3 regions of the Micromonospora sp. NPDC049044 genome follow, and region 3 is predicted to be linked to each of the others. Evidence: predicted binding sites of a transcription regulator. Region 3 holds the regulator's gene; each other region holds the start of a gene.
What was found. The regulator HrcA, encoded in region 3, represses chaperone genes, less so after heat shock. The targets are predictions, from matches to a motif close to GGTTNGCACNCTCNNNNNGAGNGTGCNAACC.
Positions count from the first base shown of each region.

Region 1: a site for HrcA is predicted at 1,871-1,901, ahead of groL (chaperonin GroEL). Genes of this name have one in related genera too.
Region 2: a site for HrcA is predicted at 1,298-1,328, ahead of groES (co-chaperone GroES). Genes of this name have one in related genera too.

Region 1 covers NZ_JBEZFA010000020.1:104,797-108,015, reverse strand. The annotation lists gene groL (chaperonin GroEL) at 54-1,676, opposite strand; gene AB0B85_RS18555 (hypothetical protein) at 1,949-3,076, opposite strand; gene AB0B85_RS18550 (cold-shock protein) at 3,172-3,219, opposite strand, start outside.
Region 2 covers NZ_JBEZFA010000003.1:36,791-40,009, reverse strand. The annotation lists gene groL (chaperonin GroEL) at 1-779, opposite strand, end outside; gene groES (co-chaperone GroES) at 850-1,164, opposite strand; gene AB0B85_RS03020 (helix-turn-helix transcriptional regulator) at 1,499-2,299, shown strand; gene AB0B85_RS03015 (DUF397 domain-containing protein) at 2,290-2,478, shown strand; gene AB0B85_RS03010 (methyltransferase domain-containing protein) at 2,714-3,219, shown strand, end outside.
Region 3 covers NZ_JBEZFA010000030.1:21,819-25,037, forward strand. The annotation lists gene hemW (radical SAM family heme chaperone HemW) at 1-53, shown strand, start outside; gene AB0B85_RS23245 (DUF4870 domain-containing protein) at 119-760, opposite strand; gene hrcA (heat-inducible transcriptional repressor HrcA) at 927-1,949, shown strand; gene dnaJ (molecular chaperone DnaJ) at 2,025-3,170, shown strand; gene AB0B85_RS23260 (16S rRNA (uracil(1498)-N(3))-methyltransferase) at 3,172-3,219, shown strand, end outside.

The DNA of each region.
Region 1 (3,219 bases), on a different contig from region 3:
CGAACGGGGCGGACCGCGTCAGCGGCCCGCCCCGTTCGGTGTCGGAACTGGACTCAGAAGTCCATGTCCCCGCCACCCGGGCCAGCCGGGGCAGCCGGGGTCTTCTCCGGCTTGTCCGCGACGACGGCCTCGGTGGTGAGGAACAGCGCCGCGATGGACGCGGCGTTCTGCAGCGCCGAGCGCGTCACCTTGGCCGGGTCGATGATGCCCGCAGCCAGCAGGTCGACGTACTCGCCGTTGGCGGCGTTGAGGCCGTGACCCGCTTCGAGGTTACGGACCTTCTCCACCACGACGCCGCCCTCGAGGCCGGCGTTGACGGCGATCTGCCGCAGCGGGGCGTCCAGCGCGACCTTGACGATGTTCGCACCGGTCGCCTCGTCGCCGACCAGGTCGAGCTTGTCGAAGGCGGTCTTGCCGGCCTGGACCAGCGCGACGCCACCACCCGGGACGATGCCCTCCTCGACGGCGGCCTTCGCGTTGCGAACGGCGTCCTCGATGCGGTGCTTGCGCTCCTTGAGCTCGACCTCGGTGGCCGCGCCGACCTTGATGACCGCAACGCCGCCGGCCAGCTTGGCCAACCGCTCCTGCAGCTTCTCCCGGTCGTAGTCGGAGTCGCTCTTGTCGATCTCGGCCCGGATCTGGTTGACCCGGCCCTGGATCTGCTCGGCGTCACCGGCACCGTCGACGATGGTGGTCTCGTCCTTGGTCACCACGACCTTGCGGGCGCGGCCCAGCATGTCGAGGCTGGCGGCGTCGAGCTTGAGGCCGACCTCCTCGCTGATGACCTGGCCACCGGCGAGGATGGCGATGTCGGTCAGCATGGCCTTGCGGCGGTCACCGAAGCCCGGCGCCTTGACGGCGACCGACTTGAAGGTGCCACGGACCTTGTTGACCACCAGGGTGGCGAGAGCCTCGCCCTCCAGGTCCTCGGCGATGATCAGCAGCGGCTTGCCCGACTGCATGACCTTCTCCAGGATCGGGAGCAGGTCCTTCACCGACGAGATCTTGCTGTTGGCGATCAGGATGTACGGGTCGTCGAAGACGGCCTCCATACGCTCCGGGTCGGTCATGAAGTAGGCCGAGATGTAGCCCTTGTCGAAGCGCATACCCTCGGTGAGCTCCAGCTCCAGCCCGAAGGTGTTGCTCTCCTCGACGGTGATGACGCCTTCCTTGCCGACCTTGTCCATCGCCTCGGCGATGATCTCGCCGACGGTGCTGTCGCCAGCGGAGATGGAGGCGGTGGAGGCGATCTGCTCCTTGGTCTCGACGTCCTTGGCGAGCTTGGACAGCTCCTCCGAGACGCTCGCGACAGCGGCCTCGATGCCCCGCTTCAGGGCCATCGGGTTGGCGCCGGCGGCCACGTTGCGCAGGCCCTCGCGAACCAGGGCCTGGGCCAGGACGGTCGCCGTCGTCGTGCCGTCACCGGCAACGTCGTCGGTCTTCTTGGCGACCTCCTTGACCAGCTCAGCGCCGATCTTCTCGTACGGGTCCTCGAGCTCGATCTCCTTGGCGATGCTCACACCATCGTTGGTGATGGTGGGGGCACCCCACTTCTTCTCGAGCACGACGTTGCGGCCCTTGGGGCCGAGGGTCACCTTTACGGCGTCGGCGAGCTGGTTCATGCCCCGCTCGAGGCCGCGGCGCGCCTCTTCGTCGAACGCGATCATCTTGGCCATACGGCGTTGTCCTCCTGGACACTCACGGGCCACCCGAGATGTGTGCCTCGAATGGGCCGCCTGGTGTACGCACCTTGGGACGTCGCCACCTGGCGACGACGACGTCCTTCGGCCGGGCCGGATAGCCCGCGACGACCGGCCATGTGCCGCCCCGGCGTCTCCACGCCGGTGCAACCTGGCCCCACCGTCCCGACCATTGGCACTCACGGTATGCGAGTGCCAATGACTTGTTTAGCACTCTCCCCTGCCGAGTGCAAGCACGATGGGGCCGCTCAGCCGAGTTCGGCGGCCAGTCCGGCGCTGTTCACCGGCGCCTCATGGGCGCGCTGCTCGACGTACGTCACAAGCAGACCGAGCAGCTGGGCCAGGTGGGCCGGCAGGGCCAGCGTGGCGGTGACCGCGATCACCGCCACCACCCCGATCGCGGAGCCGGGCGACGCGAAGGGTTCGTCGCCGAACGCCGCGGTGCCCACCCCCTCCAGGCCGCCGGAGATCACGTTGACGATGATGATCGCCAGGCCCACCAGGGCCACCCGACCCAACATGAGGCCGAGCCGGTCGTGGAACATCCGGAACGACCTGCCGATCGGGTCCTGGCGTTCGAAGAGATAGACCGGGCCCGCCATGCTCAGCGCGAACGTCAGGTAGATGCCCGGCAGCACGCAGCAGCAGAACCCGATGCCGACGAGCACGCTGATCAGCAGGGTCCACCCCCACAGCCCGAGGGCCCGACGCAGGCCGTAGCGCAGTGCGGAGTCCAGGCTGCCCGGCTGACCGGACGCCTGCTGCGTGATCACCCAACTGCCCGCGGCCCACCCGACCGCCTGCACCAGCCCGACAAGCAGACTGCCGCCGATCAGCGCCCCGAGAAGGCCCGCCAGATCGACTGCGAAATTGTCAGGCAGTGCGGGAGCCGACGCCGACCCGGACGGGACGGCCCAATCGGCCGGCGGTTCGAGGCCCAGGGAGATCACCGAGAGCACGGCCGCCGGTAGCACCTGGGTGAGCAGCATGATGGGCACCAACTGCCGCCAACCCCGGCGCAGCGCTCCCGCACACCTGCTGAACCAGCCCGCCAGGCCGGCGCCGGGCGGAGTGACAAGGGGATCGTTCGGGTCGAGCCCGTAACCCGGCGGATACCAGCCGACCGGCGCCGCCGGGTACCACTGCTGGGCGGCGTAGGGACCCGCCCCGGGCGGGTAGCCGCCGGTGGGCGGGAACGTCCAACCCTGCGGCGCCGGGTCCCAGCCGGGCGGCGGGCCAGTCGGTGGTACGCCCGGCTGCGACGGGGCCGGTGGCTCCCCGGCCGAGCCGGAACCGCCGAACGGGACGGTCGGATCGGACGAGCCCGGCTCCCCCGGCCCAGAGGGTGGGGTGGGCGGGGGCGGCTGGTCGGTCATGAACGCTCCTCAGCATCGGCTGGAACGGCCACGATCTTCCCGGTTGTCCGCCGATGCCGCAGCCCCGCCGCGCGGGGCCGATCGAGGAGGAGAGCTCAGGCGACGACGCGTACGTGCTCGGCCTGCGGGCCCTTCTGACCCTG
Region 2 (3,219 bases), on a different contig from region 3:
AGGGTGGAGAGCGCCTGGCCGTCCACGTCCTCGGCGATGATCAGCAGGGGCTTGCTGTTCTGCAGGACCTTCTCCAGCAGCGGCAGCAGCTCCTCGATCGCCGAGATCTTCTGGGTGGTGACCAGGATGTACGCGTCCTCAAGGACGGACTCCTGGCTCTCCAGGTCGGTGACGAAGTTCGGCGAGATGAAGCCCTTGTCGAACTGGAGACCCTCGGTCACGTCCAGCTCGGTGGTGAGCATGGAGCCTTCCTCGACGGTGATGACACCGTCGCGGCCGACCCGCTCCATCGCCTCGGCGATCAGGTCGCCGATGGTGGCGTCCTGCGCGGAGATCGTCGCCACGTTCGCGATCGACTCCTTGCTGGTGACCTCGGCGGCACGGCCGAGCAGCGCCTCGGAGACCTTGGTGGCCGCCGCGTCGATGCCCCGCTTGAGGCCGGCCGGGTTGGTCCCGGCGGTCACGTTGCGCAGGCCCTCGCGGACCATCGCCTGGGCGAGCACTGTCGCGGTGGTGGTGCCGTCGCCGGCGACGTCGTTGGTCTTGGTCGCCACCTCCTTGACCAGCTGCGCGCCAAGGTTCTCGTACGGGTTGGTGAGCTCGATCTCCTTGGCGATGGTCACACCATCGTTGGTGATCGTCGGCGCACCGAATTTCTTGTCCAGGACGACGTTGCGCCCGCGCGGGCCGAGGGTGACCTTGACCGCGTCAGCGAGGGCGTTGACACCGTGCTCCAGCAGGTGCCGGGCGTCGTCCGAGAAGCTCAGGATCTTCGCCATAAATGTCCCTTCGAAGCGCCATTGCCCCGGCCCGGCGAGCCGGACCGGGGCAGTGACACTGATCGGTTGCTTACTTCTCGATGACCGCGAGGACGTCGCGGGCGGAGAGCACCAGGTACTCCTCGCCGGCGTACTTGACCTCGGTGCCGCCGTACTTCGAGTAAAGGACGGTGTCGCCGACCTGCACGTCAACCGGAACCCGGTTGCCGTTGTCGTCGACGCGCCCCGGGCCCACAGCGAGGACGGTGCCCTCCTGCGGCTTCTCCTTGGCGGTGTCGGGGATCACGATGCCCGACGCCGTGGTGGTCTCAGCCTCGTTCGCCTGGACCACGATGCGGTCCTCGAGCGGCTTGATCGCAACCTTGGTCGCGGTAGTCACGGGCATACCCTCCTGGGGTACTGGTTTCGTTGCTGGCCGGCGGGGCCGACCAGCGTCAATCTGCCTCATGCCACCGGGCGGGGCCGTCGTCGCGGGTGCCGGTCCGCCTGGCGTGCGCACCCGGGTCGCGAGACCCGGAAGCTGGCACCCTCAGGGTGAGAGTGCTAATCGCAGGTTATTCCGTGGCTAGCACTCCGTCAAGGAGAGTGCCAACGCGCCGCTGTCCGTGTCGCCACAGTTCCGCCAGTCGTTACCGCAACACGCCGGTAGCGCCTCGTCCCGGCGTGGCCGTCTCCCTACCGTCGGTTGCCATCACCGGAAGCTGCGGAAAGGGAGCCGAGTGTCCCGGATACCCACCCTGACGTTCCTGCTCGAACAGCTACGCCGCGCACGCCAGGCGCGCGGGCTCAGCCAGGATGAGCTGGGCAAACTGGTCAACTACTCATCGTCGTACGTGAGTGCGGTCGAGACCGGCCAGAACCCGGTCAAGCCGGATTACGTCGCCCGCGTCGACTCGACCCTGGACACCGGTGGTCTCTTCGTCGGCATGCTGGAGCTGATCCGCTTCCACGCCGCGCCCGACTGGTTCCGCCCCTGGGAGGACAACGAGCGGGAGGCCGCGGCGCTGCGCTGGTACGACCCGGCCGTGATTCCCGGCCTGTTGCAAACCGAGGGGTACGCGCGGGCGATGCTCGGAGTGCTCGGCGAGCTGACCGCCGAGCAGGTCGAGACGCGGGTGGTGACCCGGCTCGCCCGGCAGGCCGTGCTGACCGCCGACCCTCGTCCGCACCTCGTCGCGGTGCTGGAGGAGCACACGCTGCGCCGGCAGCTCGGCGACCGGAAGATCATGCGCGAGCAGCTACAGCACCTCCTGGCGGTGAGCACCGAGCCGAACGTGCAGGTCCGGGTCGTGCCGGCCGACGCTCCCTGGCACATCGGGCTCCACGGCCCGTTCATCCTGGCCCGGCTCGGCAACGGGGCCGAGCTGGCCCACCTGGACAACCAGCTCCGGGGGCAGACAGTGGACGGCCCGAACGACGTTGCCGCCCTGGAGCGCCGCTGGGAGACTGTGACCGGTGAAGCGCTGCCATGCCGGCAGTCCGCCCGGCTGATCGAGGAAGTGGTGCAGACATGGACCTGACCCACGCCACCTGGCGCAAGTCCTCCCGCAGCAACGCAAACGGCGGCGCGTGCGTCGAGGTCGCCGACAACCTGCCCGGCATGGTCGCCGTGCGCGACAGCAAGGACCCGGCCGGGCCGGCACTCACCTTCACCCCGGCGAGCTGGCGAGCCTTCATCACCGCCACCCCGACCGGCTGACACCACACCCGACACCGGCCGCACCCCCGCCAGATGCAGCCGGCCGACACCAACATCCCCGCCCGACGCGGCCGGCCGACACCAACACCCCGCCCGACGCAGCCGGCGACACCAACATCCCCGCCGACACCCGCCCCGGTGCCCGCAGGCGTTCACCGCGGCAGAGCCGGCCGCCCGGAGCCGGCCGACTGGCACCACCGTCCCGGCGGCCGAGCCGGGCCGGGACAATGGCCGGGTGGATCTCGATCAGCTGGCGGCGCTGCGTACCCCCGAGGGGTCGGCGGCGCTCACCGCGGCGGCCGAGCTGGCCGGCGGTGATCCGCTGACCGCGGCGTCGGCGCTGCGCGCGGCCGGGGTGCCGCCGACGCTGGCCGCGGCGGCGCTCACCCAGGCCGAGCTGCGGCACCGGGCGGTCGGCAAGTTCGGTCCGGCCGCCGCTGCCATGTTCCTCACCCGCCCCGGGCTGGAGCAGGCCACCCGCCGGGTGGTCGCCGACCATCGGGCCGCCCGGCTGTACGCGGCAGGTGTGCGCACCCTTGGCGATCTGGGCTGCGGCCTCGGCGCGGACGCGCTGGCCGCCGCCCGCGCCGGCATCCGGGTGTACGGGGTGGAAGCCGACCCGGTGACCGCCGCGATGGCCGCCGCCAACGCGGAGGCGGCCGGACTGGCCGAGCTGTTCACAGTCGAGTGCGGGGATGCCACAGCGTTCGACGTCTCCCGCGTCGACGGGGTGTTCTGCGA
Region 3 (3,219 bases):
CCCTGCGCGGGCGGCTGCTCGCCGACGCGGTAGTGCGCGACCTGCTGCCCTGAGCCAGCCCCGCCGCCCCGGAGCGGGGCAGCGGGGCACCGACCGGCCGGGGGAGCGGCCGGCCGGGTCACTTGATGAAGTTGACCGACATCGGGTAGCGGTAGAGCTGGCCCTCGTTGGCCTTGATGCCGGCGACGATGCCGAACACGGTGCCGAGGATGACGGCCGCTCCGACCCCGAGGAAGCCGATCAGGATGCAGGACAGCACCCAGCCGACCAGGCCGACGATCGACCAGAGGAGCTGGAAGTTGAGCGCCGCCGTAGCGTGCGAGCGCGTCGTGGGGGACTGGTTGCCCCGCGCCAGCAACGCCACAAGCGGGCCGATCCAGCCCAGCACCCCGGCGCTGAGGATCATCCCGGCGGCACCGCCGAAGTGCGCGACGAGCGCCCAGGTCTTGTCCTCGTTGCTGGCGAAACCGCCGCCGGGGCCGCCGTAGGCGCCGCCGGTCGGATATCCGCCACCCGGGTAGCCACCGGGCGGGTAGCCCCCGGGCGGTGGGTAGCCACCTGCCGGTGGGTAGCCACCCGACGGCGGTTGGTCACCGGCAGGCGGCGGATAGCCACCGGCCGGGGGATAGCCGCCCGGGCCAGGCGCCCCGGACAGTGGTGCGGTGGGTGGCTCGGCCGACGGGTACGAGCTGGGAGAGGTCGGCTCCGGCGGGTAGTTGCCAGGGTCACCCGCGCCGGGAGGGCGAGGAGGTTCAGTCATGCGTGTCACGGTAGGTGCCCGTGGCAACGCCGCACCAGTGGACGTTCGTTGATCATCGCGCCGGCGGGTACACCGACGTAGACTGGCACTCGTTACAGTCGAGTGCCAGGACGGCCCGACCGGGGCCACGGCACCGGCGGCCGACGTGCGACAGGAGGTGCGGAGGATGGGTCTCGACGACCGGAAACTCGCAGTGCTCCGCGCGATCGTCGAAGACTACGTCTCCACCCAGGAGCCGGTCGGCAGCAAGGCGCTTGTCGAGCGGCACCAGCTCGGGGTCTCCCCGGCCACGGTCCGCAACGACATGGCAGTGCTGGAGGAGGAGGGCTACATCCGGCAGCCGCACACAAGTGCCGGCCGGGTGCCCACCGACCGTGGCTACCGACTCTTCGTCGACAGGTTGTCCCGGGTCAAGCCGCTCAGCCCGGCGGAACGGCGGGCCATCGAGCGCTTCCTGGTCGGCGCTGTCGACCTCGACGACGTGGTGCACCGCACGGTGCGACTGCTCGCCCAGTTGACCCGGCAGGTGGCCGTCGTGCAGTACCCGAGCCTGGCCCGCTCCTCGGTTCGGCACCTGGAGTTGGTGCCGATCTCCACCACCCGGCTGATGCTCGTCATGATCGCGGACACCGGGCGGGTCGAGCAACGGCTTGTGGAGCTGCCCGCGCCGGTGCCGGCCGACGACGTCATCGACCTGCGCCGGCTGGCAAACGAAAAGCTCGCCGGCGCGCGGCTGTCCGACACGCCGCCGTTGGTGCAGGCGCTCGTCGAGGAGGTGCCGGCCGAGCTGCGTCCGGCGATGACCACGCTCTCCACGGTGCTCCTGGAGACGCTCGTCGAGCGGCACGAGGAACGCATCGCGCTGGCCGGCACCGCGAACCTCACCCGCGGCGGCCTGCTCGACTTCCAGGGTTCGCTGCGTCCGATCCTGGAGGCGCTGGAAGAGGAGGTAGTGCTCCTCAAGCTCATCGGCGAGACCGAGCCGAGCACGACCCGGGTGCTGATCGGCGACGAGAACGAGTTCGACAACCTGCGGGCCGCCTCAGTGGTCAGCACCGGGTACGGCCCGGGCGCCACGATCGTCGGTGGCCTGGGGGTGCTGGGGCCGACCCGGATGGACTACCCCGGCACCATCGCCACGGTGCGCGCCGTGGCACGCTACGTGGGCGAGTTGCTGGCCCAGAACTGACCAGTCAGGGCCGACGGCCGGCTGATCGCCGCCGGATCGGCGCAACGCGAGACGAACATGAGGACACGGAACGCAGTGGCCAGGGACTACTACGGCATCCTCGGTGTGAGCCGGGAAGCCTCCGATGACGAGATCAAGCGCGCCTACCGCAAGCTGGCACGCCAGTTCCACCCGGACGTCAATCCGGACCCGGAGGCTCAGGAGAAGTTCAAGGACATCAACGCCGCGTACGAGGTCCTCTCGGACGACCGGAAGCGGCAGATCGTCGACCTGGGTGGCGACCCGCTCGCCCCGGGCGGCGGTGGTGCCGGCGGCCCCGGTGGCCCCGGCGGCGCCGGCCCGTTCGTCGGTTTCCAGGACATCATGGACGCGTTCTTCGGCGGTGCGGGCGGCAACGCCCGCGGCCCTCGACCGCGGACCCGGCCCGGTGCCGACGCGATCCTGCGTCTCGAACTCGACCTGCACGAGACGGCTTTCGGCGTCGAAGCCCCGATCACCGTCGACACCGCGGTGCTCTGCACCACCTGCTCCGGCGCCGGCACGGCCGCCGGCACCCACCTGGCGACCTGCGAGGCGTGCGCCGGTCGGGGCGAGGTGCAGTCGGTGCAGCGCACCTTCCTCGGCCAGGTGGTCTCCGCCCGGCCGTGCACCGTGTGCCAGGGCTACGGCACCACCATCCCGCACCCCTGCCCCACCTGCGCCGGCGACGGCCGGGTGCGCACCCGCCGCTCGCTGACCGTCAAGATCCCAGCCGGCGTCGAGGACGGCATGCGGATCCGGCTGGCCCAGCAGGGCGAGGTCGGCCCGGGTGGCGGCACCGCCGGTGACCTCTACGTGGAGATCCACGAGCGGCCGCACGACGTCTACTCCCGCAAGGGTGACGACCTGCACTGCCGGGTCACCGTGCCGATGACCGCGGCGGCGCTGGGCACCCGGCTGACCATCAAGACCCTGGACAGCGAGGAGACCGTCGACGTCAAGGCCGGCACCCAACCGGCCAGCACACTGCGACTACGCGCCCGGGGCGTGCCGCACCTGCGCGGCACCGGCCGGGGCGACCTCTACGTGCACCTGGACGTGCGGACGCCGACCAAGCTCGACCCGGACCAGGAGAAGATGCTGCGCGACTTCGCCAAGACCCGCGGTGAGGAGGTCGCCGAGTTGTCCAAGCAGGGCGGCTTCTTCTCCCGGATGCGCGACGCGTTCAACGGGCACGCCTGAGGTGTCCGCGCCGCTGTTCCTGGTCGAGGCGCTGCCCACCGGTGACGCG